Regions from separate parts of the Lacticaseibacillus boliensis genome, predicted to be linked through region 1. Evidence: predicted binding sites of a transcription regulator. Region 1 holds the regulator's gene; each other region holds the start of a gene.
What was found. Region 1 encodes HrcA, which represses chaperone genes, less so after heat shock. Its sites were predicted from a motif close to TTAGCACTCNNNNNNNNNGAGTGCTAA; they were not measured.
Positions count from the first base shown of each region.

Region 1 (10,155 bases):
GACCACGACGACCAAAACCGCACTGGGTCCGGTGATCGACGATCTGTTGGCCAGCCAGCGCACGCCCCACATTGCTGATCTGCCGGTTTTCACCGGCGGCATCGGCGGCTATTTTGCCTATGAATACGCCCAATATGCCAAACAACACCTGGACCTTAAGGCCGCAGACCCCCACCATCTCGATGACGCCGACTTGTTTATCGTCTCTACGGTGATTGCCTACGAACGCGATGCCCAGCGGGTCACCATCAGCCATATCGTCCCAACTAAAGGCCTTGATGCCGCCAAGTTTGCGACGGTTCAAGAGAAGCTCACGGCGGTGCGCGACCAGATCACCAACGGCGCCGCCACCTATGTGCCTGCACCGTTTTCCTTCACGACGCCTTTACAGATGACTTTTGACGAAGACACGTTTGAAGCCCGCGTCCGCCAGGCGCAACAACATATTCGCTTAGGCGATATTTTTCAATTGATCATGGCCAATCAGCAATACGCCACGATCGCCGGATCACTGCGCAGCCAAGCGGCAAGCCTGTTCGCCGCCAACCCGACCCCTTATCAGTTCTACTTCCAAGACGGTGATTACGAAGCCCTCGGAGCCTCTCCAGAAACCTTGATCCGTCGCCGCGAAGACACCTTGTTCACCTACCCGCTAGCCGGCACCCGCCGCCGCGGACGTACCAAAGAAGAAGACGACGCGTTTGCCTATGAGTTGCAACACTCAGAAAAAGAGCTTTCTGAACACAACATGTTGATCGATCTGGGTCGCAACGACCTCGGCGCCGTCAGCGAATTCGGGACCGTCGCTGTTACCCGCACCCGTGCGCTGTTGAAGTTCGCCAACGTCATGCATCTCGGTTCTGTTGTTGAAAGCAAGGCTCGCAAAGACACCACCCCAATGCAAATTATCGACTCGCTGCTGCCGGCTGGGACCTTGTCAGGCGCCCCGAAGCAAAGCGCAATGAGCATCATCGATGAACTAGAACCCACCAAGCGCGGGCTGTATGGTGGCGCCCTTGGCTACTTTGATTACAACGGCGATCTCGATTTTGCCATCGGCATCCGGCTTTGTTTCCGTCAAGGCGACCAGCTTTTGCTCCAGTCTGGTGCCGGCATCGTCGCAGATTCTGATCCGCGACTGGAATACAAAGAATTCAACAACAAGATTTCTGGGGTCAAAGATGCTTTGGAGGATCGCTCATGATCTATCTTATCGATAACTACGACAGTTTCACTTATAATCTCTACCAGCTGATGGGCACCCTCACCGAGCAGCCGATCACCGTCGTGCATAACGACGACCTCACCGCAGAAGAATTGGTCGCCAAAAAGCCCAGTGGCGTTGTTTTCTCGCCCGGTCCCGGCCGACCGGAAGCCGGTGGCAACATGCCAGCGATGATCCAGGCGTTGCGCGGCCGCGTCCCGATCCTAGGGGTCTGTCTCGGTGAACAGGCGATCGGTCAAGCGTACGGTGGCGAAGTCGTGGCCGCCAAAACCCTGATGCACGGCAAACCGTCGACGATCACCGTCACGGCAGACAGCACGTTGTTCGCTGATTGCCCACACCAATTCACCGGTGCGCGCTACCACTCACTGGTCGTCAAAGAAGCCCCAGATGGCTTGACGCTCAGCGCCGTAGCCGACGACGGCAGCGTCATGGCGATCGAAGACGACACTAACCAGGTTTACGGCGTCCAATTCCATCCCGAATCGATCATGACCGATCCCGAAGTCGGCAAGCAGCTGATCGTCAACTTCTTGAAGCAATGTCAATAATTGCCACACAAAAAATCACGCTCGCAATGAGCGTGATTTTTGTGATTATTGGCCTTTGAACGCATCCTTGACACGATCAAACAGCCGCCCGCCGTGCGGGGTGACGTCTTCGCCACTCGCCGCGGCAAAAGCCATCAAGGCGTCTTTTTGCTTGCTGTTGAGGTTCTTTGGCGTCTTGACCGTCACCGTGACGATCTCATCGCCGATGCCTGAACCTTGCAGTCTCGGTGCGCCTTTGCCGCGCAAACGGAACTTGCTTTGGGTCTGGGTACCAGAAGGAATCTTGAGTTCGACCGGACCATGAACCGTATCGACCTTGATCGTGTCACCTAAGGCCGCCTGAGCGAAGCTGATCGGGATCTTTAGGTAGATCGTCGCGCCGTCGCGTTCGTACTTGTCGCTTGCGGCGACCCGGAACACGATGAACAGATCCCCATAAGGGCCACCGTTCGTCCCGGCTTCACCAGCACCTTGCAGACGCATCTGCTGCCCGTCTTCAACACCGGCTGGCACCTTGACGTCGATTGTGTGGCGTTCTTGCTTGTGACCTGTACCGTGGCAATCGACACACTTGTCCTTGATTTCCTTACCGGTACCGCCACAAACGTCGCAAACTTCTTGGCTCATCATTGCGCCAAGCGGCGTGTTGCGTTGGACTTGGATATAACCAGAACCGTGACACTTATGACAGGTGACCGGACTGGTTCCTGGCTTGGCGCCGGAACCGCCACAGGTCTTGCAAATTGCTTCGCGATCATAGGAGACTTTGGTGTCTTTGCCGAAAATCGCTTCTTCAAACTTCAGATCCATCCGGTATTGCAGATCGGCCCCTTGCCGCGGGCTGTTGGCCCGTTGCTGCTGGCCACCGCCACCGAAGAACTGGCTGAAGATATCTTCGAAGCCACCGCCACCAAAACCGCCTTGACTAAAGCCACCAAACCCTTGGCCGCCTTGACCACCGAAGCCTTGTGGGCCGTCAGCTGACCCATATTGATCGAACGCTGCCCGCTTTTGCGGATCAGACAAGACCTGATAAGCTTCGTTGATTTCCTTGAACTTTTGTTCTGCGCCAGGGGCGTGGTTGATGTCTGGATGATATTTTTTAGAAAGTTGCCGAAAGGCCTTCTTGATGGTCGCATCGTCGGCATCTCGACTGACACCGAGAATGTCGTAGTAATCTTTCTGCTCTGCCATTATTGCCTCCTAATGTCTGTACCAAAAGCTAATACAGAATAACATACAACGTCTCACAAGTACAATTCACCAAAAGAGCCAAAGCCAGCTGGCTTTGGCTCTTCTAACCCAGGTGCTTACTTGTTGTCGTTGACGTCTTTGTATTCACCATCAATGGTATCATCATCGTCAGACTTCTTGGCACCAGCAGCACCGCCTTGGCCTGCGTCATCGGCGCCGGTTGCGGACTTTGCTTGCTGATCTTTTTGGGCTTGTTCGTACAACTTGACCGTCAAGTCTTGAACGATCTTGTTGAGCTCGTCGCGCTTGGTCTTCATGTCTTCGACGTTGTTTTCTTGTTGGGCCTTCTTCAAGGCTTCCTTAGCGTCTTCGGCCTTCTTGATCTCGTCGTCGGAAACCTTACCCTTCAAGTCCTTCAAGGTCTTGTCGGTTTGGAAAAGCAGTTGGTCGACGTCGTTCTTCAGATCGACTTCTTCCTTGCGCTTCTTATCGGCTTCTTCGTTTTCCTTGGCTTCTTTCATCATGCGATCGATTTCTTCGTCGGACAAACCGCTAGAACTCTTGATCGTGATGTTTTGCGACTTCCCGGTGCCCATATCCTTAGCGGAAACTTGGACGATACCGTTCTTATCGATGTCGAACTTAACTTCGATTTGCGGTACGCCACGAGGGGCAGCAGGAATGTCGGTCAGCTGGAAACGACCCAGCGTCTTGTTGTCAGCAGCCATTGGCCGTTCGCCTTGGAGCACGTGGATATCAACAGCAGGCTGGTTATCAGCGGCCGTCGAGAAGACTTGGCTCTTAGATGTCGGGATCGTGGTGTTGCGATCGATCAACTTGGTGAACACCCCACCCATGGTTTCGATCCCAAGGGAAAGCGGTGTAACATCGAGCAAAACGACATCCTTGACGTCACCGGAAATGACCCCACCTTGGATCGCCGCGCCAAGCGCAACGGCTTCATCAGGGTTGATGCTGTGGTCAGGTTCCTTGCCGGTCCAGTTCTTAACAGCTTCTTGAACGGCTGGGATCCGGGTGGAACCACCGTTTAAGATGACCTTATCAAGATCAGAGGCGGTCAAGCCAGCATCCTTCAACGCGTTGTCGACTGGGATCTTAGTCTTTTCGACCAAGTCTTCCGTCATCTGTTCAAACTGCGCCTTGGTCAAGGTGCGTTCCAAATGCAGCGGGCCGTTGGCACCGGCGGAAATGAATGGCAATGAGATCTGGGTGGAAGAAACGCCAGACAGGTCTTTCTTCGCCTTTTCAGCCGCGTCCTTCAGACGTTGCATGGCCATCTTGTCTTTAGATAAGTCAATGCCGTTTTCAGCCTTGAACTCGTCAACCAACCAGTTGATGATCTTGTCATCAAAGTCATCCCCACCAAGACGGGTATCACCGTTCGTGGAAAGCACTTCGAAAACGCCATCGCCAAGTTGCAAGATGGAAACATCGAAGGTCCCACCGCCAAGGTCGTAAACCAGAACCTTTTCATCGGCGTCGCCTTTATCAAGGCCGTAAGCCAAAGCAGAAGCCGTTGGTTCGTTGACAATCCGAGAAACATTCAAGCCAGCGATCTTGCCGGCATCCTTGGTCGCCTGACGCTGGGAGTCGTTGAAGTAGGCTGGCACGGTGATGACCGCGTCGGTAACTTCTTCACCCAAATAATCCTGAGCAAAATTCTTAATGTATTGCAGGATCTGAGCGGAGATTTCTTGTGGTGTGTAGGCCTTATCGCCCACCTTCACCGTGTAACCGGCTTCGCCCATGTGCCGCTTGATCGACACGATGGTATCTGGGTTAGTGATTGCCTGGCGCTTGGCCACTTCACCAACTTGAATTTCGCCGTCTTTGAACGCAACGACGGAAGGCGTGGTACGGTTGCCTTCTGGGTTGGTGATGATCTTCGGTTCGCCACCTTCGAGCACCGCAACAGCGGAGTTGGTGGTCCCTAAGTCGATCCCAATAACTTTACTCATTGTCATACCTTCTTCTAAATTTTTGATTAACTAATTTTAATTGCCATTGCCTGTCAGGCGCCGGCAAGTCCCTTACCAGAGTGAAACAAAGCGAATTCAGCTGGTTATGATGCCACAACCACCATCGCCGGACGCAACACGCGTTCCTTCATCTTATAGCCTTGCTGAAGGACCTGCACGATGCTGTCTTTAGGATGATCGTCGTCTGCCGGCACCGTCTGCACCGCCTGATGCAGTGTCGGATCAAACTTGCCGTCTGTCGGCACCTTCTCAACGTGGTTTTCTTTGAGGGCCGATTCGAGGTGGCTATAAACCATCTCGACCCCTTTTTTCAATGGATCCGCGTCATCGGTGCTGGCTTGCAAGGCCCGCTCAAGGTTGTCGAGTACAGGCAAAACAGCGGTGGCGAGCTTTTGCCCATCGTATTGCAAAAGCGTTGCGCGCTCTTTTTTGAAGCGGTTGTTCATGTTGCTGATTTCTGCAGCGGCGCGCAGATACTTGTCTTCAAAATCGTCGCGCTCTTGTTGGAGCTTCTTGACATCTACAGGTGCTTCTTTGACCTGCTCGTCGAGATCGGCCTTCATTTCAGCCTCGATCTCTTCTTTCAACGAAGGTTCCGCTTTTTTTTCAGCATCCTTTTCAGGTTGCTGCTTGGGTTCCTCATTGGTTTCAGGTTTTTGCTTTTCGTCTGCCATAAGCGACCTCCTTTTATTATTGATCAAAATGTGAATAGTAATCGGTCAGCCGCTTGGCTAACTCTTCACGAAAGGCGTCGAGCAAGCCGATCATCTTCGAATACGGCATCTGTGTCGGCCCCAGTAACGCAATCATCCCGGTGCCGTGATCGCCAACTGAATAACTGGCGGTGATCAAGCTGAGATCATCGAGGACATCAGGTGTCAGCTCTTGGCCGAGGCGGACGCGAACGCCACTGGAATCTGACACCGGCCCGATGAGTTGATTGATATCACTGGAATCATCATCAAACAGCGAGAAGATCTGCTTGACGCGGCGCACATCAGAATCATCAAGATAATCCATCAGATTCAACCGCCCGCCAACATAAAAGCGCTCGGCCGCGGCCTGTTTCAACACGTTGCCGAAGATATCCAAGAACCCATCCGGGCTGGTCATATACTTGTACAGCAATGATGGGACATCGCCTTGCAACTTCTTAGCGACCTGATTCAGTGGTAACCCGACCAGCTGATCGTTCACGATCCGGATCGCCTTTTCCACTTCATCGGAATCGATCTCACCGGGAAGGGTAAACAGCTGGTTGACCACATTCCCATTATTGGTCACCAGGATCGCCATCACCTGATGGTTTCCCAGCGGCACCAGCCGAAAACCGGTCAGCCGCAGGTTAGACACTTCAGGCCCGAGTGTGATCGCCGTGTAATTCGTCAGGTTGGATAAGATCCGTGCTGACTGCGCGACGATTTCGTCAATCTTATAAAAATGTCCGCCGAAGCCTTGCTGAATCGCAGCAATCTCGGCAGGTTCCGCTTGTGCCGGCTCGACTAAGTTGTCCAAGTAATACCGGTAGCCTTTGGTCGAGGGCACACGCCCAGAACTACTGTGAGTCTTGGTAATCAGTCCTGCTTCTTCCAGGGCCGCCATGTCATTTCGGATCGTCGCCGAGCTGACATGGATCGGTAGTTCCGCCATCAAGGTTTTGGAACCGACCGGCTGACCGGTTTCGGTGAAGGAGCGGATAATCTCTTTCAAGACGAGCAGTTGGCGTTTTGTCAACATATTGCCACCCTCTTCTTAGCACTAACAACAGATGAGTGCTAACACAATTACTATACTAGCAACGCGTATTAGCATAGTCAACCCCTAGAGTGCTAAAATCTACGGCTATCGGCGTAAAATCAGCCTTCAGCCCTAGATTAGACCAACGGATTGTCTAATAAAAATTGTTGAAAGACTTCGTTACCTAAAAACATCCCTTTGTTCGTCAAAACCAAACGATCGCCGTCTGCGACCATCAATCCTTGTTCGCACAAGTCTTCGACTAGATCACCATAGACGTCTTCGACCCGCATCTGATACCGCTGGTAAAAACGCTGGCGGCTGACGCCAGCACGGGTGCGCAAGCCCAGAAACATTTCCTCTTCGATCTGCTCTTCAAGCGGTACCAGGTGGTGTTCGATCACCGGCACCTTGTGGTCGTGAAGCGGTGCGAGGTATTGCTGGATCGGGCCAAAGTTGTGGTAACGATCCCGCCCGACATAACCGAACGCGCCAGCACCGAAGCCAAAATAGTGGTCATTTTGCCAGTACAACAAGTTGTGTTGGCACTCAAACCCTGGCTTGGCGAAGTTGGCGATTTCGTATTGCTCGCGACCATGGGTGTGCATCAAGTCGATCGCGTCTTGGTACATGTCGGCTTCAACATCTTGCGTCGGTAAGGCCAGCTTGCCTTTGCGCATCAGGTTATAAAAAATCGTCTTGCGCTCTAAAATCAGTGAATACGTGGAATAATGCGGCAAGTCCAGCGCCAATGCGGCCTGTAAACTGTGTAAAAAGTTTTCCCGGCTCTGCCCCGGCAAACGAAAGATGAGATCGATCGACAGGTTCTCAAAGCCCACTTTCCGGGCGTTGGCGATTGCCGTGTACACGTCAGCGACCCGGTGGATGCGCCCGATCTTTTTGAGAATGGCGTCATCGAAGCTTTGCACCCCGATCGACAGGCGGTTGACGCCGTTGGCCTTCAAGACCTTTAACTTTTCCAGATCCTGCAAGTCGTTGGGATTGGCCTCAAACGTGAACTCCCCGTGGTCAAAATGGAGTGCCGAACGGATGCCCTGACAGAGTTGGTCAAGTTGGTGCGGCGTCAACGTGGTCGGGGTGCCACCGCCGACATACACCGTTTCAATACGTTCGTTTGGGTGGCTTGCCATCACCATCTTCATTTCTCGCAACAACATCGCCACATAATCGTCAACTGGCTGGCCTTCGATGAAAACTTTGTTGAAATCGCAATAGTAACAGATGTGCTCACAAAACGGAATGTGCACGTAAGCCCCTGCCATCAAGACACTTCCTTTTTCAGATACGCCAAGCTGTGCTCACGGTCGGCTTGCAGCTGGGTGATCAACCCTTCAGCACCGGCAAACTTGATCTCGCCACGCAGATAATGGCACCATTGAACGACCACCTGTTCGCCATAAATATCAGCATCAAAATCAAACAGATTGATCTCCAAGGTGACGTCGCGTCCGGCCCCAAAAGTGACGTTACGGCCGACAGACGCCATGCCGCCAAACCATCGGCCGTTGACCTGCATCCGCACCGTGTAGATCCCAATGCCAGGCAACCGTTCTGCGTTCGGCGTATTGATGTTAGCCGTCGGGAACCCCAGCGTGCGCCCGCGCGCCTCGCCGTGAACCACGACCCCAGTCGTTTGGTACTGATAGCCTAACAGTTGGTTAGCCCGATCGACATCCCCTGCATCCAGTGCTTCGCGAATGTGCGTCGAGGAGATTTTTTCCCCATCTTGGCGGTGTGCCGGCACAGTAATAATCTCAAAACGCCCCTGCGCGTAATCAGGGAGCGTGGTCATGTTGGCAATCGCCTTTTTGCCATAAGTATAGTCAAAGCCGGCAACAACGACTTGGGCGTTCAATCCAACAAGATATTGGTCAACGAACGCTTGGGGTTGCAGCCCGGCAAACTCAGGCGTGAAATGGACAAAATACAGCAGATCAACGCCTAGGCTAGCCATCAAGGCTTCTTTGCGTGGCCGCGGCGACAGATACTTCACGGATTCGGCAGGCACGCCTTGATAAATCACTGCCGGGTGCACGTCAAACGTCATGACCGCCAGCGGCGAGTGCTTGGCGATCGCGATTTGCTTGGCGCGCGTGATCACCGCCTGATGGCCACGATGGACGCCATCAAAAAAGCCGAGGGCCAAGACGATCGGTGACTGCGGGCGCAATTCGTCTGTTAATGGGGGTTGAATATCGATCACTTGCATGCGTTAAAACTTCCTTCGTTTGCGAGATACATCACGTCTGGCCGGTACAGATCACCATCTTGGCGATACACCGCCTTAAGCAGCCCGTGATAGGTCAATCCGAGCCGTGGTTGGCTCGCGTCCAGCTTCAAGAAGCGGCCGTGGTTCAACCGCTCCCACTGGTCGTCATCAAGCGCCAAAAGCGGTAAGTCACCATAAGCAAACTCGATCGGCCGCAATTTTTCTGCGACTGCGGCCGGCGCCGTGTCAGGCGTCAGGGGCCGCAGATCCAAGGTCTCATCGAGCGTGAACCCACCGCTGGCGATCCGCGTCAGCTGACTCATCACCGCCGGTACCCCGAGCAGATGCCCGACTGCCACTGCCAGCGTCCGGATATAGGTGCCTTTGCTGACGCGAACCGAGAATTTGAACCGCTGCTCGCCGCGGACGGCATCAAAGCTGCCCGCATCGGTGCGCGTAAACGCATAAACCGTCGCTTGCCGTTTTGGACGCGTCACCGTTTCGCCGGCACGCGCATATTCATAAAGTTTGCGTCCGTTGACCTTCACCGCGGAATACATCGGCGGAATCTGGGTGATCTCACCGGTCAGCGTCGCCAACGCCTGGTCGATCTGGGCCGTGGTGAACGGCTGCGGCAACACAACACGCTCGACTTCTGCGCCGTCGAGGTCTTCGGTTTCGGTAGCAAATCCTAACGTGACTTCACCCGTGTAGGTCTTACCTGCCGCCATTAACGCTGGCACCGCCTTGGTGGCGGCACCTAGCGCGATCGGCAAGACCCCATCAACGCTGGGGTCAAGCGTACCGGAGTGCCCGATTTTTTTCATATGAAGCAGTCGGCGTAACTGAGCGACCACGTCGTGACTCGTGACACCAACAGGTTTATATACTGGCAAAATGCCGTCCATGGGATCAATCCTTTCACACATAACTCATTCCATTATACGCGTAACGCCCTGCAAAAGGCCACCGCCAGATTACCCGCGAGGCCACGCAAAAAGCCGCCAAAGTGGCGGCTTTCATGTTACTGCTTACGCTTCATTTCAGCGAGCAACTGGTCGATCCGGGCACCATACTGCACGGATTGGTCTTGCTCAAAATGAATCTCCGGCGTCTTGTACAACTTGATGCGTTGGCCGACTTCCCTGCGGATCAAACCAGTCGCCTTGTCCAAGCCGGTCTGTGCTTCAGCGATTTTCTTTGGATCATCCGAAAGAA
Region 1 covers NZ_BAAIHN010000001.1:64,530-74,684, forward strand. The annotation lists gene ACYVRB_RS00305 (anthranilate synthase component I family protein) at 1-1,204, shown strand, start outside; gene ACYVRB_RS00310 (anthranilate synthase component II) at 1,201-1,776, shown strand; gene dnaJ (molecular chaperone DnaJ) at 1,822-2,970, opposite strand; gene dnaK (molecular chaperone DnaK) at 3,087-4,955, opposite strand; gene grpE (nucleotide exchange factor GrpE) at 5,054-5,644, opposite strand; gene hrcA (heat-inducible transcriptional repressor HrcA) at 5,661-6,707, opposite strand; gene hemW (radical SAM family heme chaperone HemW) at 6,845-7,990, opposite strand; gene ribF (riboflavin biosynthesis protein RibF) at 7,990-8,937, opposite strand; gene truB (tRNA pseudouridine(55) synthase TruB) at 8,928-9,845, opposite strand; gene rbfA (30S ribosome-binding factor RbfA) at 9,962-10,155, opposite strand, start outside.

Region 2 (10,155 bases), 160 kb from region 1:
CGGCTCAAGGTGTTTTTGATGACTTCAGCTTTGGGGTCGAGAACACTCGGCTTGTAGTTGACGAAGATCTTGGCTTTATACATGTTGGACTCCTTTTTGTAGGCGGGCGAGGACATCAGCGTAGACATCTGTCAGCGGCGCAAGGTCTTTGCGGAAAACGTCTTTATCCAGCGAGTCGCCGGTGGTTTGATCGACCAAGCGCATGTTGTCAGGGGACAGCTCATCGGCAAGCACTAGGGTCCCATCGCTGAGCCGGCCAAATTCGAGCTTGAAGTCGACCAGGTCGATACCGATCTGATCGAAGCGTTGCTTGAGATAGCGGTTGACCTGATCGGACAAGTCGTGGATCGCCTTGATCGTGGCTTTGTCGACATAACCCAAGGCGATGGCTTGCTCGTCGTTGATGAACGGGTCGTCTAGCGCATCGCTTTTATAGAAGAATTCGTGCACGGCCGGCACCAAAGGACGTAAGTGTTCAACTTGGAACTTGCGCTCGAAACTTCCGGAAGCAAAGTTGCGCACCACCGCTTCCAGCGGGATCATGGCACACTTTTTGACCAGCATGGTCGTGTCGCCAATGGTCTTGATATAATGCGTCGGCAGGCCTGTTTGGTTGAGCTCTTCAAACAACTTGGTGGAGATCTGGCGGTTCAACACGCCTTTGCCTTGGATCTGCACCTTTTTCTTCCCGTTCAAGGCCGTGGCCTGGTCCATATACTCGACCCACAAGACGTCAGGATCGTCTGTGGCATACATCTGCTTGGCCTTACCGGTATACAACAACGCTGTCTTTTCCACTACTTGTCGCCCTCCAATTGAACTTCTTGTAACATGTCATCAACATCCATTCCCGTCACGGTCAAGTGCCCCATCTTGCGTCCAGGGCGGATCTCGGCTTTGCCGTAATCATGAAAATGCCACTGCGGATGGTTGCGCCACGCCGCCTTGGCACGCGTGAGGTTATCGCCTAGCAAGTTACGCATCACCGCCGGCATCTGGAGCTTGATCTCAGGAATCGGCAACCCGCAGATGCTCAAGATATGGGCGTCGAACTGCGAAAAGTTGCACGCTTCGATCGAATAATGTCCGGAATTGTGCGGCCGCGGTGCCAGCTCGTTGACGTAGATGCGATCCAGGGTTTCAAACAACTCGATGCCGAGCACCCCGCGCAGGTGCAAAGCCTCTGCAATCGTCGTCGCCAGCTCATCGATCTGTTGCTGCAACGCCGGCGCCAATTCTGGGGCCGGGGCGATCGTCGTGTGTAAGATGTGGTGTTGATGACGATTTTCGACCACCGGGAACACGCGCACCACATCGTTGCCGTCTTGGGTCACCATCACCGAGAGCTCTCGAGAAAAACTCAGGCGCTGTTCGAGGATACATGGGGCTTTGGCGGCTAACGCAGCTGCCGCCGGTAAGTCGGCTTCGCTGTTCACGTCTTGTTGACCGTGGCCGTCATAGCCGCCGGTGATGGTTTTTAAGATCGCCGGATAGCCGACGCTGGCAATCGCTTCTGACAGTGCCGAAGCGTCTGGGACGCTGGCAAAGTTAGCCGTGGCGACGCCGTGATCGCGCAGGAACGTTTTTTCCGTGATTCGCTGGCGCGTGATTGCCAACAGCTCGGTGCCTTGCGGAAGTGCCGCGTAGGCTTTAGCGGCGTTCAAGGCGTCGAGATCGACGTTTTCGAACTCGTAGGTCAACACGTCGCTGCGCTTGGCTAATGTCATCAGCGCCTGGGTATCCGCGTATTCGCTTTGGATCTGAAAGTCTGCCACCTGGGCCGCCGGTGCGTTTGGTGTCGGGTCTAAGACGCCAACGGTATAGCCCATCTGCTTGGCGCTTTGGGCAAGCATTCGGCCGAGTTGACCGCCGCCGACGATTCCGATCGTTGCTGGTGGCAAGATTGGCTTAGTCATCGAGCAAGGCCTCGCTTTCTTCCGCTTTCTTCGTTTGCGCGGTGCGGAACGCGGTCAGCCGATCCGCCACTTCCGGCTGGGAAACCGCCAAGATGCTGGCAGCAAACAACGCCGCGTTCGTGGCGCCGGCCTCACCGATCGCCATGGTCCCCACCGGCACACCGCCTGGCATTTGCACGATCGACAAGAGTGAATCGACGCCGTTTAATGTTCGGGTTTTAACCGGAACCCCGATCACCGGAACGGTCGTGTTCGCTGCCAACATCCCCGGCAAGTGGGCTGCGCCGCCTGCCCCTGCGATGATCACGTCCACACCGTGCGCCCGCGCGTTCTTGGCAAAAGCCGCCAACGCATCAGGCATGCGATGTGCCGATATCACGTGCTTTTCATAAGGAATCGCCAACGCTTCTAGCTGCTTGGCCACAAGCTTCATCGTCGGCCAGTCAGAACTTGATCCCATCACGATTGCCACTGTCAAAATCGTCACCCGCTTTCTTAAGTTAAGTTGAGTCTAGCACGGGATATTCGGAAAAACAAGGCTATTTACGCACGAAAGTTTGTACAATTATCGTTATTGTTCGGATTTACGAACGTTCGGCAAAACTAGGCCGGTTTATTTGTGCCCCTGTCGCGACTTCAACGGGGATCGTTCGGTTCTGACGACATAAAAAAACCGCCTACGCATTCACGTAGACGGTTCAATGTTGAATTACTTGGTGAATTCTTCAACCAACTTCTTGTTGTCATCGTTGGTGACAGATTCGTTGATCGCTTTGTCGGCCAAGGTCTTCATGTCTTCGGTGGACAGCTTCTTCATGAGGCTGCGGACCTTCAAGACACTAGTTGCGGACATGGAGTATTCATCCAAGCCCATCCCCAGTAAGAGTGGCACCATGATCGGGTCGCCAGCGGCTTCCCCACACATGCCAGCCCACTTGCCTTCTGCGTGCGCAGAATCGATGACGTGCTTAACCAAGCGCAGGATCGATGGGTTGTATGGCTGATAGAGGTAAGAGACATGCTCGTTACCACGATCGGCGGCCATGGTGTATTGGATTAAATCGTTGGTCCCGATGGAGAAGAAGTCAACGTGCTTGGCGAATTGATCGGCCAAGACAGCGGCGGCTGGGATTTCCATCATCATGCCGAGTTCGATGTCGTCGGAGACTTTGACCCCGTCGGCAACGAGCTTGTCTTTTTCTTCCAGAAAAATGGCCTTAGCGGCTTCAAATTCTGGAACGGTAGCGATCATCGGGAACATGATGCCCAACTTACCGTATGCGGATGCCCGCAGCAAGGCGCGCAACTGGGTACGGAAGATGTCATCACGATCCAAAGAGATCCGAATCGCCCGGTAACCCAAGAATGGGTTCTGTTCTTCTGGTAATGGCAAGTAAGGCAGATGCTTGTCGCCGCCGATATCCATCGTGCGGACAACGACCTGCTTATCACCCATGGTTTCCAAGACTTGCTTGTAGGCTTCGAACTGGTCGTCTTCGGTCGGCAGTTCCGCAGAGTCCATGTATAAGAACTCGGAACGGTACAAACCGATCGCTTCAGCCCCGTTGTCGACCACACCAGTGAGATCCTTCGGGGTCCCAATGTTGGCAGCGATGGTGAAGTGCTTGCCATCAGCAGTCATGGTCTTTGCAGTCTTCAGGGTCGCCCATTCGGCCTTTTGCTTGGCATAGTCGCTGGCTTCTTGTTCAGAGGCCTTGACCTGTTCAGGCGTTGGGTCGATGGTGATCTCACCGGTCAAGCCATCAACGGTGACGAGTTGGCCTTCCGTGATATCATCGGTCACCGATTGGGCACCGACAACAGCAGGAATTTCCAACGAGCGTGCCATGATTGCGGAGTGTGCCGTGCGGCCGCCGATATCGGTGACAAACGCCTTGACGTACTTCTTGTTCAACTGAGCGGTGTCAGATGGGGTCAAGTCGTGGGCAACCACGATGACTTCTGAGTCGATCAGCGCAGGATTAGGCAACGCGCGGCCTAACAAGTGTGCAAGCACTCGCTGGGAAACGTCGCGAACATCAGCCGCACGTTCTTGCATGTACGGGTTATCGACCATACCTTCAAACATCGCGATAAACGTGTCAGACACGTTCTTCAGCGCTGCTTCGGCATTGATCGCTTCGTCTTTGATTTTGCTTTCTATTGCACCAGTAAATTCCGGATCTGCCAGAATCATCATATGCGCGTCGAAGACTTGTGCTTCTTCTTCGCCCAGAGATTCCGCCGCCTTGTCACGGATCAGCTTCAATTCGCTGTTACTCTGCTCTAGCGCAGAATGCAGACGCTGAACCTCAGCGTCTGCATCTTTAATAGAAGTCTGATTGAATGACAAGTCAGGTTGCACCAGCATGTAGGCTTTCGCGGTTGCGATGCCATCACTAGCGGCGATCCCCTTGAGTTGCTTTGTCATTAGTCAGAGAGGCCTTCCTTCTTCATCGTTTCTTCGATGGCTGCAATTGCGTCGGCTTCGTCGGCGCCTTCTGCGGTAATGGTAACATCGGCACCCTGGCCAACACCCAAGGACATAACGCCCATGATGGACTTCAAGTTAACGCTCTTGCCCTTGTATTCCAAGTTAATGTCAGAGTTAAACTTGCTGGCAGCTTGTACCAAGAGGGTTGCCGGACGGGCGTGGATCCCTGTTTCTGCAATAACATTAAATTCGCGTTTTTCCATGAGTAATCTGCTCCTTCGTCATTTAAAAAAATTTTTGCCGAATAGAATGGACACATTCTATCTCCTGTAAACCTTACCATTATTCCGTTGTCTCGACAAGTTTTAATTGCTTGCCAAGGGGTGGTAATGGTAAATAATCTTGCCTTCACGCTGGGCTGTCCCGACAATCTCTTTACGTGCAGGATAATTGGTCCAGGCGGTGCGGAAAGCGTTGAACGTGCTGGGATCGATGGCGATCTGGTCAATCTCGCCTGCGCGCAGCTGATCCATCAGCTGTGTGTAGTCTGGTGTCAATTAGTTGCCCCCTTCCGTCTTACAGGTTTACCATAGCATTAAGGAGGCGATACGGCAACCACAAAACCATATATAGCAAGGGTCTAACTGACTTTTTTAGCACTCTCTGCATTAGAGTGCTTGCATTTTCAAAATACCCGTGTATACTGAGCTTTGGTCAGTGAAGGTCAAATCCGACGCAAGGCATGTTTTACCTTGCGTGATAGAAAGGTAGTGACAAAATGCTGTGTGAAAACTGTCATCAAAATCCCGCGACGATTCATTTGTACACGAGTGTTAATGGGACGAAACAAGAGATCAACTTGTGCCAAAATTGCTACCAACAATTAAAGCAACAAGCAGGAGGCAGTATGCAACCAACCAATGCAAACGATCCATTCGGCTTCAACAGCCTTGATGATATCTTCAAGGCGATGAGCTCAGGCATGGACCAAAGTTCTCAAAATGCGCAGCAAACCCCGCCTACCCAAGCCGGGCGCGGCGGTGGCGGCGGTGGTAACCGAGGCAACCAAAACAGTGTCTTGGGCCAGTTCGGGGTCAACCTGACAAACAAAGCCAAAAACGGTGAGATCGACCCAGTCATCGGTCGCGACGGCGAAATCGCCCGCGTGATCGAAATCCTCAACCGCCGGACCAAGAATAATCCGGTCTTGATCGGTGAAGCCGGGGTCGGCAAGACCGCGGTCGTTGAAGGTCTGGCTTTGAAGATCGCCAATGGTGATGTGCCGGTCAAGCTTCAAGACCGCCAAGTCATTCAACTTGATGTCGTTTCCTTGGTGCAAGGCACCGGGATCCGCGGTCAGTTCGAACAACGGATGCAACAGCTGTTGAACGAACTCAAGCAAAACGACAACGTCATCTTATTCATTGATGAAATCCATGAAATCGTTGGCGCCGGCAACGCTGAAGGTGGCATGGACGCCGGCAACGTGTTGAAGCCGGCGTTGGCTCGTGGCGAACTGCAACTCGTCGGTGCCACCACCAACAATGAATATCGCCAAATCGAAAAAGACGCCGCCTTGGCTCGTCGTCTTCAGCCCGTCACCGTTGACGAGCCGAGCCCAGAAGAGACCATCGAGATCTTGCACGGCATCCAAAAGCGTTATGAAGACTTCCATCACGTCAAGTACACTGAAGGCGCGATCCAAGCCGCGGTCAACTTATCCAACCGCTACATCCAAGACCGTTACCTCCCCGACAAGGCGATCGATTTGTTGGATGAATCAGGCTCCAAGAAGAACCTGACCATCCAAGTGGTCGATCCCAAAGCCTTGAAGGCGAAGATCGACGATGCGGAAAAGCAAAAGCAAGCCGCCCTTAAACAAGAAGATTATGAAAAAGCCGCCTTCTACCGCGACCAGGTCAACAAGCTCGAAAAGATGCAAGAAGACCAAGCCAAGGTGGAAGACGAAGACACGCCAACGGTCACCGAAAAAGACATGGAACAGATCGTCGAACAAAAGACGAATATTCCGGTCGGTGAGCTGAAGAAGCAAGAGCAACAACAGCTTAAGACGCTGGCACCAGACCTTAAGGCACACGTCATCGGCCAAGACAACGCGGTCGATAAAGTGGCGCGTTCGATCCGGCGCAACCGGGTCGGCTTCAACAAGTCTGGCCGACCGATCGGTAGCTTCTTGTTCGTTGGCCCTACCGGCGTCGGGAAGACCGAGCTGGCTAAGCAACTCGCCAAAGAGCTGTTTGGTTCTGAAGAAGCGATGATCCGCTTTGATATGTCGGAGTACATGGAGAAGTTCTCCGTGTCTAAGCTCATCGGTTCACCTCCGGGCTATGTTGGCTATGAAGAAGCTGGCCAGCTCACCGAAAAGGTCCGCCGCAACCCTTACAGCCTGATCTTGTTGGACGAAGTGGAAAAAGCGCATCCTGACGTCATGAACATGTTCTTGCAGATCCTCGACGACGGTCGTTTGACCGACAGTCAAGGCCGCACTGTTTCCTTCAAGGACACGATCATCATCATGACTTCCAATGCCGGTTCTACCGATGCAGAAGCCAACGTCGGCTTTGGCGCCAGCCTGAACGGCACCACCCACTCCGTTCTCAACCAGCTGGGTAACTACTTCAAGCCGGAATTTTTGAATCGGTTCGATGACATCGTTGAGTTCAAGTCCTTGAGCAAAGACGATCTGTTGAAGATCGTCAGCTTGATGATCGATGACACGAATGCCAACATTCACGACCAAGGCCTGACGATTCACGTCACTGACCCAGTCAAGGAGAAGCTGGTCGAATTAGGTTACGATCCTGCCATGGGGGCACGGCCGCTGCGCCGGGTCATCCAAGAGCAGATAGAAGACCGTGTCGCTGACTTCTATCTCGACCATCCGTCCGCAACCGCGCTGGAAGCGCGCATTGCCAACGGTGAGATCGCGATCACCGAAAAAGCCGCTAACGCGTGATTCTGTCATAGATTTACCGAAAATGTCCTGTCTCGATTCGAGGCGGGACATTTTTGGCGCTTGTCGGGGCTATGCCTAGCAGTTTGAGGCTGGGTAACCTATAATGAAAGCAGAACCAATCATATTCCTTGTCTATAAGCGAAAGGACGTGTGTACAATGAGGCTGATCGATATCACCAACAGCTATCCGCACCTCGTCGCGCAGCAGTTAGCGCATACGGATGCACAATTCGTTAAGGTCTATTCGTTGGGCAACACCACCGTGATCTACACGCAAGCGGCGACCCATGATGAACTTCTCTTCACCAACGAAGCCCGCAATATTCAAGACGCCGAGTTGCGCTTCACCTTAGACAAGCTTTATCACGTCGACCTCGCAGATGTGACCGTTGTCCGCGGCGACAAGCTCGCCGAGATCAGTCTGCATTCTCGCCAACGCGTGAACGAATCCTGATGTCTTTTTGGAGTTGCCTATGAGTTTGATCTCTTTGATCCGTTCTTGGTTGCAACCGCGATCAGCGGCCAAACCGACACCGACGAATCACCACCAGCCGCGCCGACCAAAACCGGCGCCATCACCCAAAGATCCCCAACCGACCCCGCCATTGCCACAGGCCACCGGCCCAGTCGACAGCCGTGTGCGGGTGCGGGTCTATTATCAAAATGCGAGCACCCACGCCAACCTGCGGCCACCAGTCGAACTGGTCGGCACGCCAGGCGACCCTTTGCCTGTCACCTGGCAGGTTTTGCCAGGGTTCGTCTTGACTGCCATTGTTGGCTTCACGCAGGTTTTCCCCAACACGAATCAATCCCTGTTGTGTGCATATTCCCCGCGCGTCGCCGGTCCGGTAATGATCTACCACCGCGACGGCGCCGGCGACTTGTTGCAGGTCCCGGAAGTGCTCACCGGCGTCGTCAACGAGGCGTTCACCGCCAAGGCTTTAGCAAAGTTCGCAGATCATGTCGTGGGCGACGCTGAGCAATCGGGCACCTTTTCCGCGACCAGCCAGCGCCTGCGCTTCACCTACAACCTATCTCCACTTGAAGCCGGACAACGGCCAACAGACGCGTATATTCAACTGCTCAAGGCCAAACTGGTTTATCAAGCTCCACTCGCGGGATCCCCTTTGCCAGGACAGTTGCCAGCTAAAACGTTTTGGCGGGTGTTTGCCTTGATGCGCGACACCAACACTGATACTGTGTGGCTAAACATCGGCGGCAATCAATGGCTGACAGCCGCTGACACCACTGGGCGCGCCGAGAATCCATTCCTCCCCGACCCCACACCGCTGACCCTGCCCCACAGTCTGTTTACCAATCAAGAATCCGCCTGCCGCCTCCGCGGCACCGCCATCGCTGACGCCACGTTGTGGACGACGCCGTTTGGCGAGATGCGCAGCCAACGACTTAAAGAAGGCACGCCTGTTTCGATTACTGCGGTCGCCGAACTCGACAACGATTCGCGCTGGTATCGCCTCAGCGACGACGCGTATGTTTTAGCGTTTTTCATCACCGTCGACGCCGCTGAACACCCTGCCACCACCGTTTGGGGTGGCGTCACGCACTAACCCACCAAGCGCCGGATTCCAATCGAATCAGGCGCTTTTTGCGTTGACGTTGTCCGGCGGCGTAAGTGTCTGGTGTTGGGTAGACCAGTTAGCTGGCGGGCGTGGGCGAAAGTGACTCCAGCAGGTTTCAATCTGTCGTAGTGGCGGTGCTCGGTGGAGCTAACTCTCCGCTACGCTTCGAGTGGATCTCCACCTGCGCTGGTTGTATGGCGACAAGTCGCCAACAACGATGCCACCACGTCAGATTGACCTGCTTCCGTCACTTTCGCCCACACCCTAGATTCTGCGTATCCGGATAATTTGATCTCATGGACAACCGAGTCGACCCCATTGATTGCAATTAATGCATTCTCAGTTAGACGGTGTTGTCTGCCACCAGCTCATTTCTGCTTTCTTGGAAATTGCCACTTCCGGTGATGCAGGACGCTAACGTCAGGGTTTGGTGTGTGGAGGCCCGAGATGGCTCAGGCGCGGCATTGTTGTTAGCGGCTTGGCCGCTTACAACAAAGGCGTCGAAGAAGATCCACTCGGCGGAGCCGAGTTAGCTTCTGAGCGCCTCGCACCGTTCCAGCCATCTCAAGGGCCGGAACACATCAAACCCGACCTGTACCACTATCCCCAACACAGCTCAAAGAATACTTACGCTGCCGGACAGCGTAAGTTTATCTGATCAAGTCAAACAAAGCCGCGACGGTTAAACCGTCGCGGCTTTGTTTGCTTATTTGGCGTAGAACGGCACGGCGCCGTTGGTGGCACCGGCGAGTTCATCGCTGTATGGGGCGATGGTTAAGCCGATGTCTTCTGCATCGAGGTACTCGTTGGCCAGCACCGTCAGGTCGTCGAAGAATTGGTCCTGATCGTCGCGCTCCGGCATATCGAGGATCAGGAAGAACGACTGGGCATCGCCCATCGTCAGCGTCCGCATCCAGGCGCGTTGAACCTGGCCATCAGCGGCAAACTTATCGACCAACGTCTCCAACAAGCCATCTGGTGCCTTCCGGCCATCACCGACGTGGACCGGTTGTTCTTCGGTTTCGTGGCGGGACTTGGCTTGCTTGTCCAGATCGAGCAGCGAATCGCGATCCAGCGTGATGTTGTCTGCAAACGGATTGATGACCGCGCCGCGAACGTCAGGATTGCTGGAGATGAACTGCACCATCTCGGCGAAGTTGATCACGATACCTTGGGCCTGGTCAACTGCGTCTTGATTGCCACTTTCTGTCCATTGGTCGAGCAGTGTCAGCGCCGCTTGCCAATCAG
Region 2 covers NZ_BAAIHN010000001.1:225,472-235,626, forward strand. The annotation lists gene purS (phosphoribosylformylglycinamidine synthase subunit PurS) at 1-83, opposite strand, end outside; gene purC (phosphoribosylaminoimidazolesuccinocarboxamide synthase) at 76-798, opposite strand; gene purK (5-(carboxyamino)imidazole ribonucleotide synthase) at 798-1,916, opposite strand; gene purE (5-(carboxyamino)imidazole ribonucleotide mutase) at 1,909-2,397, opposite strand; gene ptsP (phosphoenolpyruvate--protein phosphotransferase) at 2,626-4,347, opposite strand; gene ACYVRB_RS01085 (phosphocarrier protein HPr) at 4,347-4,613, opposite strand; gene ACYVRB_RS01090 (hypothetical protein) at 4,716-4,907, opposite strand; gene ACYVRB_RS01095 (ATP-dependent Clp protease ATP-binding subunit) at 5,129-7,327, shown strand; gene ACYVRB_RS01100 (DUF1827 family protein) at 7,485-7,781, shown strand; gene ACYVRB_RS01105 (MucBP domain-containing protein) at 7,801-8,895, shown strand; gene ACYVRB_RS01110 (SseB family protein) at 9,614-10,155, opposite strand, start outside.
Region 2: a site for HrcA is predicted at 5,004-5,030, ahead of ACYVRB_RS01095 (ATP-dependent Clp protease ATP-binding subunit). Genes of this name have one in related genera too.

Region 3 (10,155 bases), on a different contig from region 1:
GATAAGCAGACGCAGGAATAGGAGGGGCATATGGATTTTAAACGGATCGAATGGATCTTCTTGCTCGTCTTCTTTGCGGTGAACATCTTCTTGGGCATCAGTTTCTACCAAAGCCAACAGATCGATCAGGCCGTCAGCGAATCGACGACCAGCGAGATCGTCGCGGATATTCAACGCGACCAGATCAAGTTACCGAAGCTGGCGACTAGGACGCCAACCGGGGGATATCTCGCGTCCCAAGCTAACACTGTGCTTGTGGACAACCGCAATCAGCTGGAAGGCCAGACGTTGAGTTTTGACAACAATCGGCTAAGCTCGGTCTTGCACACACCGCTGACGTTCAAGAAAAATAGGGTGCAGACGCTGACCAAGTGGCTGCAAGACCCGACACATGTGCAGTTTGGTAGTCACTATCGGTACAGCGAAAGCCTGTCGAGCACCAATAAGTATGTTTTCTGCCAGCAGATCCAAGGGCATAAGATCTACGACAAGCGCGCCCAGCTCACCTTCATGATCAACGATAACAAAATGATCAGCTACACCCAGACGTATATCTCCAAGATGTCGGTGCTCAAAAGCGATGTCAAGCTGACTTCGGCCAGAGACGCGGTCGTTGCTTTGTATAAAGATAACGAACTGGCCAACGGTGCCTCTGTCAAATGGGTCGAACTCGCGTATAATTATCTATTGGACACCAAAGGCAGTACAGTATATGTCCCGACGTGGTTTGTCGGGGTCCAGAATCAAGGTAGTAAAAGCGTGACGATCAAGAAACTCAACGCCATCACCAAAACGGTGGTGAAAGATCGGACCAACGAAGAGTAGACCGTCAGGCTAGAAAGGATCATAAGTCATTGACAGAAGATTTTGGAATGCGGGTCAGTGTGTTAGCAAGTTCAAGTTCAGGCAACGCGACGTTCATCGAAACGCCGCAACATAAGGTGTTAGTCGATGCCGGCTTTTCTGGGAAGAAACTGCAGGCGCTGATGCAAAGCATCGGGCGCGATTTGTCTGATGTGGACAGTCTGTTTTTGACCCATGAACATACAGACCATTCAAAAGGTGTCGGCGTCTTGACGCGGCGGTATCCCAACATCACCTTGTACGCCAACCAGCTGACGCTGGAGGCTCTGCCGCAGACGATCGGCAAGCTGCCGGCAGATCAGGTCCGGGTCTTCGAACCGGGCACGACCATGAGTCTCGGAGACTTGGATATCGAAAGCTTCGCCGTGTCGCATGATGCCGCCCAGGCGCAATTTTATCAGCTACACCACGATGACAAGGCCTTCGCCATCTTGACGGATACCGGATATGTGTCCGATGCCGTCGAAGGCACGATCAGAGATGCGGATGCGTATGTGATGGAATGCAACCACGACGTCGAGATGTTACGCATGGGCCCTTACCCGTGGCCGCTGAAGCAGCGCATCTTGAGTGACACCGGACATTTGTCCAACGAAGATGGTGCCAACGCAATCATGGATGTGATCGGCCCGCGTACCAAGCGCGTGTATCTCGGCCATCTGTCACCGCACAACAACGTCAAGTCGCTCGCCCACATCACCGTGGCGGGCATGTTGCAGGAGCAAGGTTTAGGCGTCGGGCGTGACTTTGATGTCTACGATACCGATCCCGCCATCGCAGACCCGATGTTTACCGTTGGGGCATAGCGAAAAGTTGACAGCATGCAGGCATCACTTCCATAATTAGATTAACGACGGCCCGTTCGTGGTGCCGCCGTTTTTTATACCTTCAGTGCTTGGTGGCCTCCGGGAGGCAGTGGGATAGCTTTGCTGCGGCAGAAATGGCAGTATGCTGTGCGGCCGTCTTCAGTCTGCTTCGCAGTCTTACGACTAATTTTGAAGCCGCTTCGCGTCTCCAAAATTGCCGACGCCAACACCGGTAAGCCAGCTACGCTGTCTCACAGGCGTTGGCGTTATCACGGCATACCGCCATTTCCGCCTCCGCGCCGCTATCCCACTGCCTCCCGAAGGCCGACATCCTGGTTAGTCGTAAATATCCGGTAGTACGCTGAGTCTAGGATGTGGGCGAAAGTGACAGAAGCAGGTCAATCTGACTTGGAGTCGCTTTTACCCACACCTGGATGGTTGCCTTAGGACGTAAATGTGAGGACGGGGTGCGTGGAGACGGGAGATGGCTCAGGCGCGGCGTTGTTGTTAGCGGCTTGCCGCTTACAACAAAGGCGTCGAGGAAGATCCACTCAGGCAACGCCTGAGTTAGCTTCTGAGCGCCTCGCACCGGTTCCAGCCATCTCCTGTCGTAGCGCGCCCTGTCCGGACCTATATTGCTATCTAATCAAGGCGGTAACGTTTCCGGACTTCTGCGTATAAACTTCATAAAATCATCAAATCCGCTTTGTAAGATTAAACCATGAACAAAGATCGTACTTGAGGGAGGAGAGCATCATGGACAATCAATCTCATAATTTCCAGGAAAAGGATCCGGGAAACACACCGAAAAAGCATAATAGCATCAAGCAAACCGCGGTGGTCGCCGTGGTGGCGGCAATCATCGGTGGCGGCGTCGGTGGCGGGGCCGCTTATTGGGGGCTGAAGTCCAGCGCAAGCCAAGACCTCGGTGTCGTCTCCAGCACCCAGAAGTCGGGCACGACCCAGGTGTCTAACGTCTCAGTCAAAGAAACCAGTGCCAGCACGACCGCCACGGCCAAGGTCAAAAACGCCGTGGTCTCTGTCGTGAACCTGCAAAAGGCGCAAAGTACCTCTAGTGGCTTAGATGAATTCAATCAGATTTTTGGCAACGGTGATTCGAACGCCGGTGATGGTAATTCGAATTCATCAAACAACAATTCCTCGAGCTCTGATCTGCAAGAGTATAGTGAAGGTTCCGGGGTCATCTATCAGAAGAAAGATGGCAAGGCGTATATCGTGACGAACAATCACGTGGTGTCCGGCTCCGACGCGCTGGAAGTCATCTTGAGCGATGGCACCAAGCTCACCGCCAAGAAGGTCGGGACCGACGAGACCACTGATCTGGCCGTCTTGTCCATCTCCGCAGACAAAGTATCCAGCGTGGCGTCGTTTGGCGATTCTAGCAAGCTACAAGCCGGCCAGACCGTCTTGGCGATCGGATCGCCACTGGGCTCGCAATATGCCACTTCCGTCACCCAAGGGATTGTCAGTGCCACCTCGCGGACGGTCGACGTCACCGACGAAGACACCGGCCAAGCAACTGGGCAGGAAACGGTTATCCAAACCGATGCCGCGATCAACTCCGGAAACTCCGGTGGTCCGCTGATCAACCTTTCTGGGCAAGTGATCGGGATCAACTCGATGAAGTTGTCCGGATCGTCGAGCTCTAGTTCCGATTCGGCCACGATCGAAGGGATGGGCTTTGCCATTCCAAGTAACGAAGTCGTTTCGATCATCAACCAGCTGGTCACTAACGGGAAGGTCGTCCGTCCTGCACTTGGCGTTGAGATCCGCGATCTCTCCAGTGTCACAGCTAGCCAGCAAAAATCTGTCTTGAAGCTGCCAACGTCTGTCACTGGCGGGGCGGTCGTCGCCGGCTTCACCAGCGGCAGTGTTGCCAAGGCGGCCGGCATGTCGCAATATGATGTGATCGTCGGAATCGGCGACGACAAGGTCACCGGCGTCGCTGATCTGCGGACGGCGCTGTACAAGCACGCTGTCAACGATACCGTCAAGGTCACCTATTACCATGAAGGGACCAAGAAGACGACTAACGTGAAGTTGACGCAAACCACTGACTCGCTGTCTTCTTCGACTGACAGCAACAGCAGCAGTAACTAATAGGCTATTAAGCGTCTTTGCCACGCGACCACTTTTGCGGTTGCGTGGCAAAGACGTTTTTTTTGATTAAAAGGGAAAGAGCGTGCAAAACTTGTCAAGTGTGGATATGAGGTGGGAATAACTCCTAACGGTGCCTGTGGATAACTCTGTGGATAGTGTTCATAACTAGGTTGAACGGGTGTGCGTGGATTTTTCCCCAGGATGTGCACAACCTGTGGATAAAAAAATTATTGTACAGGCGAACATCTGTGTGTCCGTTGGGGTGCAAGGGATACGCCGCTTCCAATGAAGGATTTTTAATTTTTGAAGGTTGTTGATAAGTGCCGGTAAAAAATTATTGTCTTGATTTTTTCTGGCAGAGTATCTGGTGTCAACCTCGCACCTCACTACCAGATAATGGGGGCGTGGCCGCCGCGGTGTGGATAAACTTTGGGGATGAGTTGTGCGTCGTGTGCACAGTGGGGAAAACATTGACATGCGCGCCTGAATTTACTATACTATAGTTAGTTAATAAGTTGCGCACAATCAATTAGGAGGATATCGCATGAAAATCACGATCAAGCCAGAAGCATTGACTTATCTGCAAGCTAAGATGGCGCCAGAAGACCGGGTATTCTTAGCATTAGACGACGGCTCTAGCAAGTACTCACAGCTCGGCGGCACCTGTGCGATCGGCAATAAGTACCAGCTGGTCTTGACCGATGCTGAAGATTCCGATTATGCGATCAAGGTGGATAACGATGCCGGGGTGCCGTTGACCACAGGCGACTTGGAGCTGATGTATCTCGGCAACGGCTTAGTGCTGGATTATCAACAAGCCACATTGGTGTTGCGCGATGATTCCGGGATCCTTGACGGGGCAGTGATGGTCAACCGGCCAACACCGCTGACTGCAGAAGTCCAACAAGCCATCGGCGACAAGATCTGCTAACCAAATACACAAGGCGTCAGCGCCACGAAACCTTACGGGGTCGCGTGGCGCTGATTTTTTTTGGCCAAATTCAAAAAACTTTTAGCACTCTATTGACTAGAGTGCTAAAAGTGAGTACTATATATTATGTAAACAAGGAGCGGTGATCAACCACCGCAATAAAGAAAGGGAGTCTGTTGTATGGCTAATGAAATGATGCGTCGCGATGACTGGTTAGAGGATCCGTTCTTCGATAACTTGGGGCGTCGGTTCTTCGACAATTTCATGCCAGCGGCAAGTTCCAGTCAGGTGTTGAAGACTGATATCACCGAAAACGACAAGGATTATATCGCCAAGATCGATGTGCCTGGCATCAACAAGGACAACATCAAGTTGAACTACCAAGACAATATTTTGAGCGTCAGCGTGAAGAAGGCTTCCTACAATGACCATCAAGATAAGGAAGGCAACACGTTGATGAGCGAGCGTAGTTATGGCGCGATGAGCCGCAGCTATCGGCTGCCTAACGTCGATGATCAGGCGATCAAGGCCGCTTATACCGATGGCGTGCTGACCGTGACCCTGCCAAAGCTGACCGAGACTCAACAAAGTCCACACCAAATCAACATTGACTAGCTTTTGAATGACTGCAAAATGCCTCCTAAAATAATGTCAATTAAAATATCACGATATAGAAAGGGAGTCTGTTGTATGGCTAACGAAATGATGCGTCGCGATGACTGGTTAGAGGATCCGTTCTTCGACAACTTGGGGCGTCGGTTCTTCGACAATTTCATGCCAACGGCAAGTTCCAGCCAGGTTTTGAAGACTGATATCACCGAAAACGATAAGGATTATGTCGCCAAGATCGATGTGCCTGGCATCAACAAGGACAACATCAAGTTGAACTACCAAGACAATATTTTGAGCGTCAGCGTGAAGAAGGCTTCCTACAATGACCATCAAGATAAGGAAGGCAACACGTTGATGAGCGAGCGTAGTTATGGCGCGATGAGCCGCAGCTATCGGTTGCCAAACGTCGATGACAAGGCAATCAAGGCCGCTTATACCGATGGCGTTTTGACCGTGACCCTGCCGAAGCTGACAGAGACCCAACAAAGCTCACACCAGATCAATATTGACTAGCTTTTGACTGACTGTAAAATGCCTCCTATCCATGTCCTAACCCAACGAGCTGAGCCCTAATCGGTTCTAGCTCGGTAACGCCAACAGCCCTGCACCGCGATGAAACGGTGCAGGGCTGTTGGCGTCTTGATGACGCTTGTAGACATTTTTAGGAAAATTATATTTATATTTTTATTTATATAACGTTGTAATTTCGACAATCTCGAGATATACTAAATGTAATCTTAAGAACTGAATCGTAACGCTCACCTGAACGGATCTTGGGGATCATTCAGGACGACCCGTATGCAGAGGCTGTTGGCCTGCTGTCATGCGGGCTTTTTCTATCCTAGAACGGGACACTTGGGAATTCAGGACTAAGAGGTAAAAAAAGTCCGCAGACGGCTTGGGGGCGTCTGTGGACGAGTGAGGCTCAGAACCTTGGGAGTTATTCTGAGTAACTTGTAAATGGCTTGGGAGACATCTACCCAGTTATTCTAGCACAAATACATATGAGTTGCGCCCCTAATTTGTATTAGGTTGCATCCATGAACGACGCCAGTGATGGCGTTTTTTTCATCCTGCTGGTTAGTGGCTGAGACATAAAGCGTTCTTATCATAGTGTAGAAGGACCCTGCCGAGTAAATCGTAAACTTTGCGATTTTGAAGTGCAACAGAAAAGTTAGACAATTTAGATTTTGAATTAAGCAACTTTGGCTTGCTCCCGGTATTCAACCGGGGTCAGGTCATTTTTGTTTCTTGAGATTCTGACATTGTTGAACCAGTCAACGTAACTATTCACTAATTTACGTAGATCTGTGAGGCTATTAATCTGATATCGATTCAAGCACTCCCGCTTCAAGAGGCTGAAGAAGCTTTCAATCGGTGCATTATCATGACAGTTACCTTTACGCGACATACTCTGAGTAATATTCATAGCCTTTAGGCGTTGCTGGTAATCTGGCATTTGATATTGCCAGCCTTGATCTGAGTGCAGGATGGGTTTAAGACCATCTTTGAGATGATCTTGCAATTCGTCGAGTGTTGCGTGAATCAATGCTTTATTTGGAGAAGAACTAACGATAGCGGCGACGACTTCACGACTAGCTTCATCCGTAATCGAAGAGATATAGCCCCATTCACCATTGTAGAGTCGGACCTGAGTCACATCGGTATGAAATACAGTAAGTGGCTGTTTAGCGTCAAACTGCTGGTTCAAGATGTTAGACGCCACCTTGCCAACTCGGCCCTTATAAGAGTGATACTTAGAAGTACGCGTAGAGTAAACTGTAACTTTCAAGCCCATATCACTCATTAACCGGCGAAACGATTCTTCGGCATAGTGAAAACCATGCTTAGCTGCTTCATCATGGATGCGACGATACCCGTATGTTTCTTCAGAGCCGTAGTAACAGGCCTTGATGAATGCCTTAACACCAGTGTATTTATCTTCTCTTTGATTCCGCTTAAGGCGGTCATAGTACGTTGCCCGCGGCAAATTGAGCGCTTTAAGCAGCGCTTTGAAATCGTATTGTGACCTTAACGAAGTAATGATACCTGCCTTCACTTTCGTGGAGAGTGTTTCGACGAATTCTTCGTTAGGGTCGCGAGTACTTTTAAAATATCACGGTCCATTTCAGCTTTATGTAGTTTGCTTTTGAGTTCCAAAATCTCTTGTTTGTACTTTTCCTCTTGCGTTGGTTCAAGCCGTTTGATTGACTTGATCTTCTTGTGCTTGCCCATAGATGGTCCCCCTGCACGTTTAGCACGAAGACCGACAACTCCTTGTTCTCGAACAATGTGATTCCATGAGTTCACTAGCCCAGGAGAAATGCCGAAATGAGCGGCAGTCCGTGCTTCACTTGTTTTATGTGTATGCACATACTCTAACACGGTAATCTTGAAGGCTTGCGAGTATTTAGTCTTAGTTCTCTTAACCGCCAAGGAACCAATTCCATGCGCCTGTGCTTGAGTAACCCAAGTCCGAATTGTTTTCGTTGAAGGAATTTCAAAACGGACACAGAGTTTATCGTAGCCAATACCGCCTTTCAGGTATGCAGAAACAACTTCAATCTTAAATTTGCTACTATATTTGGTCATAAGAAAAGCCCCACAATCATTAGACTTCTTGTCTAACAATTGTAGGGCACTTCATTTTGCTTGGCAGGGTCTTTCTACGCAAATGCGTTGCCTATGCTCGTACATCTCTGTAATAATCGTGATTATTTCGTGAACTCTAATTTTGTCTTGTTCTCTGCTTTAGCCAAAAATTTATATTTGATCAATGCTGAACATGGAATTCTGCCAATATAGTGACATATTTTGTCACTATGCGGCCTTATAATACGTGTATTGATTGTTGAGGAAACGAAATCAGGAGGCTGACTGCAATGACATTACAACGTGTTTGGTTGATTGAAAACAACAGTGGCAAATTCATCTCAGGTTACCAGTACGATGCCGGCAGCTTCGGTCTGGTGCCGACGGAAGACCCCGACCAAGCGATCAGCCTCGTGACGGATCACACCAGGCAGGAAGAATTCCAAGTCCGGTTGTTTCAGGCGTTGACTCGCCATCCTGCAACTGATTCCGATATCATTTCGTTTATGGACACCGTTGCCGCATTCGAGCTGGTTCGTCGAGCTTGTACATTAGTTAGCAAGGATGTGGACGAAGATGCCCAAAGCCTGCCTAACACGACCCAGCTGGTTGGCAATGCGCATTATGAAATTGACGCCTTTGGTGCTGATCAGCAACTCGATAAATATGATAACCGCTGTGTTGATCTCCACGATGACATCGCCCAGCGAGAGTTTCGTTTGCTCGATGCCCGGCTGTGTGTCGATGCGGGAACCGGCCAATGGTATCCCGGCATTACTGTTGCGGCAGGGCCTGAACCGTTTTTCTGGGTGCTGCCCGATGATTATTTGGGCTGGGTGGATGAAATGCAAACTCGAGGTGATTTTCCAGTGGACGTCTTATTCACCGAAAACGAGGAAGGACGACCCGTGGCTCGCATCTTTGCGGTGCGCTCGCGCAAGTAACGTCGCGATTGGCTGTTTGGTTGGAGTTGACGACGATCAAAGGAGGACGTGATGGTTCTGAATAAAGAGGAAACATCTACGCGCGGCGACGAGCACATGGTACGCCTCTTGAATGAAATGATTGCCTTAATGCAAGGCGGCCAGTTGGAAAAGGCCGATATTACGCGGCGCTACCAAATTACGCCTCGGACCTTTTTCCGCGACATGGGAATCATCGGTCAAGTCGCTAACGAAAACGGGATGGATCTAAAGCCAACAAATGCAAAATACCAGTTAGAAGCGCGGATCGATGTCGTACATCTGGTGATGATCGCCCACATCCTACTGGCCAGCGGGAGTTTTCGCAAGTCTGAAAAAGACGCGCTTCTCGCCACGCTGCTCAGTCTATTGTCACCAGCTCGCCGCAAGGAGGTAAAAGCGACCTTGGGTGCGGCCAATGTCGCCGAGTATTCTCACAATGACCACGTTGATATCATTCAGATTTTTCGGGAGCTCAGCGGTGCCATCGCCAATAAAATGACCGTTACGTTTGATTACCGCTCGACCCGGGAGACGTCCATGAACAATGCGATGCATTCGCACCTGGGCTTTCCAGATTGCTTGTTTTATGACCACGGCAATTTTTATTGTGCGATGTACGAACACGGCAAGGTGCGCGGAGAAAAAGATCATTTTGCGGTCTATCGGCTGGATCGCTTCGGTAAGATCTACCATACCCGTGCAAACAAGCATCTGATGCCACCGCAAAAATTTGATTTGGCCGACTTCCGCAAGCATGCTTACCTGATGAGCAGTGGCGAAGCCATCGATGTCGAGTTTGATTATCGCCGCTATCCCAACTTGGTGTTAGATGCGTTTCCAACTGCGCACATTGGCGCAACATCCAGCCAAGGGACGCGGGTCACGATTTCTCAGGTGAAATTTTCCAGCATTTTGTTGTGGGTATTGAGCCAAGGCAAAAACGTGGCGATCATTCATCCCAAAGAGCTGAGAGATGAGGTCATCAAGGAGGCCGCGGACGTTATCGGACTGTATGCCAAGGCGGAAACAAAAGGGGAGGCTACCAATGTCGTGGATGAAGGTTAAATTCTATGCGCTGTGCAAGCCGTATCCACTCAGGGAACTGGTGGCGGATCTCAAGGATAATTTTCCCGAGGAATACGAGTACACCAAGCTGGAAATCGAAGCGACCTTTCCGGCAACCGCAAGCCATACGGCTAGTGTCGTTGGGACGATCACTTGTTCATATTATGATGAGGATTTTGGCGATCTCGACGTCAGACTT
Region 3 covers NZ_BAAIHN010000038.1:4,840-14,994, forward strand. The annotation lists gene ACYVRB_RS12255 (YycH family regulatory protein) at 1-21, shown strand, start outside; gene ACYVRB_RS12260 (two-component system regulatory protein YycI) at 31-825, shown strand; gene ACYVRB_RS12265 (MBL fold metallo-hydrolase) at 873-1,670, shown strand; gene ACYVRB_RS12270 (S1C family serine protease) at 2,427-3,791, shown strand; gene ACYVRB_RS12275 (iron-sulfur cluster biosynthesis family protein) at 4,336-4,722, shown strand; gene ACYVRB_RS12280 (Hsp20/alpha crystallin family protein) at 4,903-5,337, shown strand; gene ACYVRB_RS12285 (Hsp20/alpha crystallin family protein) at 5,413-5,847, shown strand; gene ACYVRB_RS12290 (IS3 family transposase) at 6,530-7,393, opposite strand; gene ACYVRB_RS12295 (transposase) at 7,390-7,926, opposite strand; gene ACYVRB_RS12300 (hypothetical protein) at 8,217-8,870, shown strand; gene ACYVRB_RS12305 (helix-turn-helix transcriptional regulator) at 8,922-9,956, shown strand; gene ACYVRB_RS12310 (hypothetical protein) at 9,937-10,155, shown strand, end outside.
Region 3: a site for HrcA is predicted at 4,804-4,830, ahead of ACYVRB_RS12280 (Hsp20/alpha crystallin family protein). Genes of this name have one in related genera too.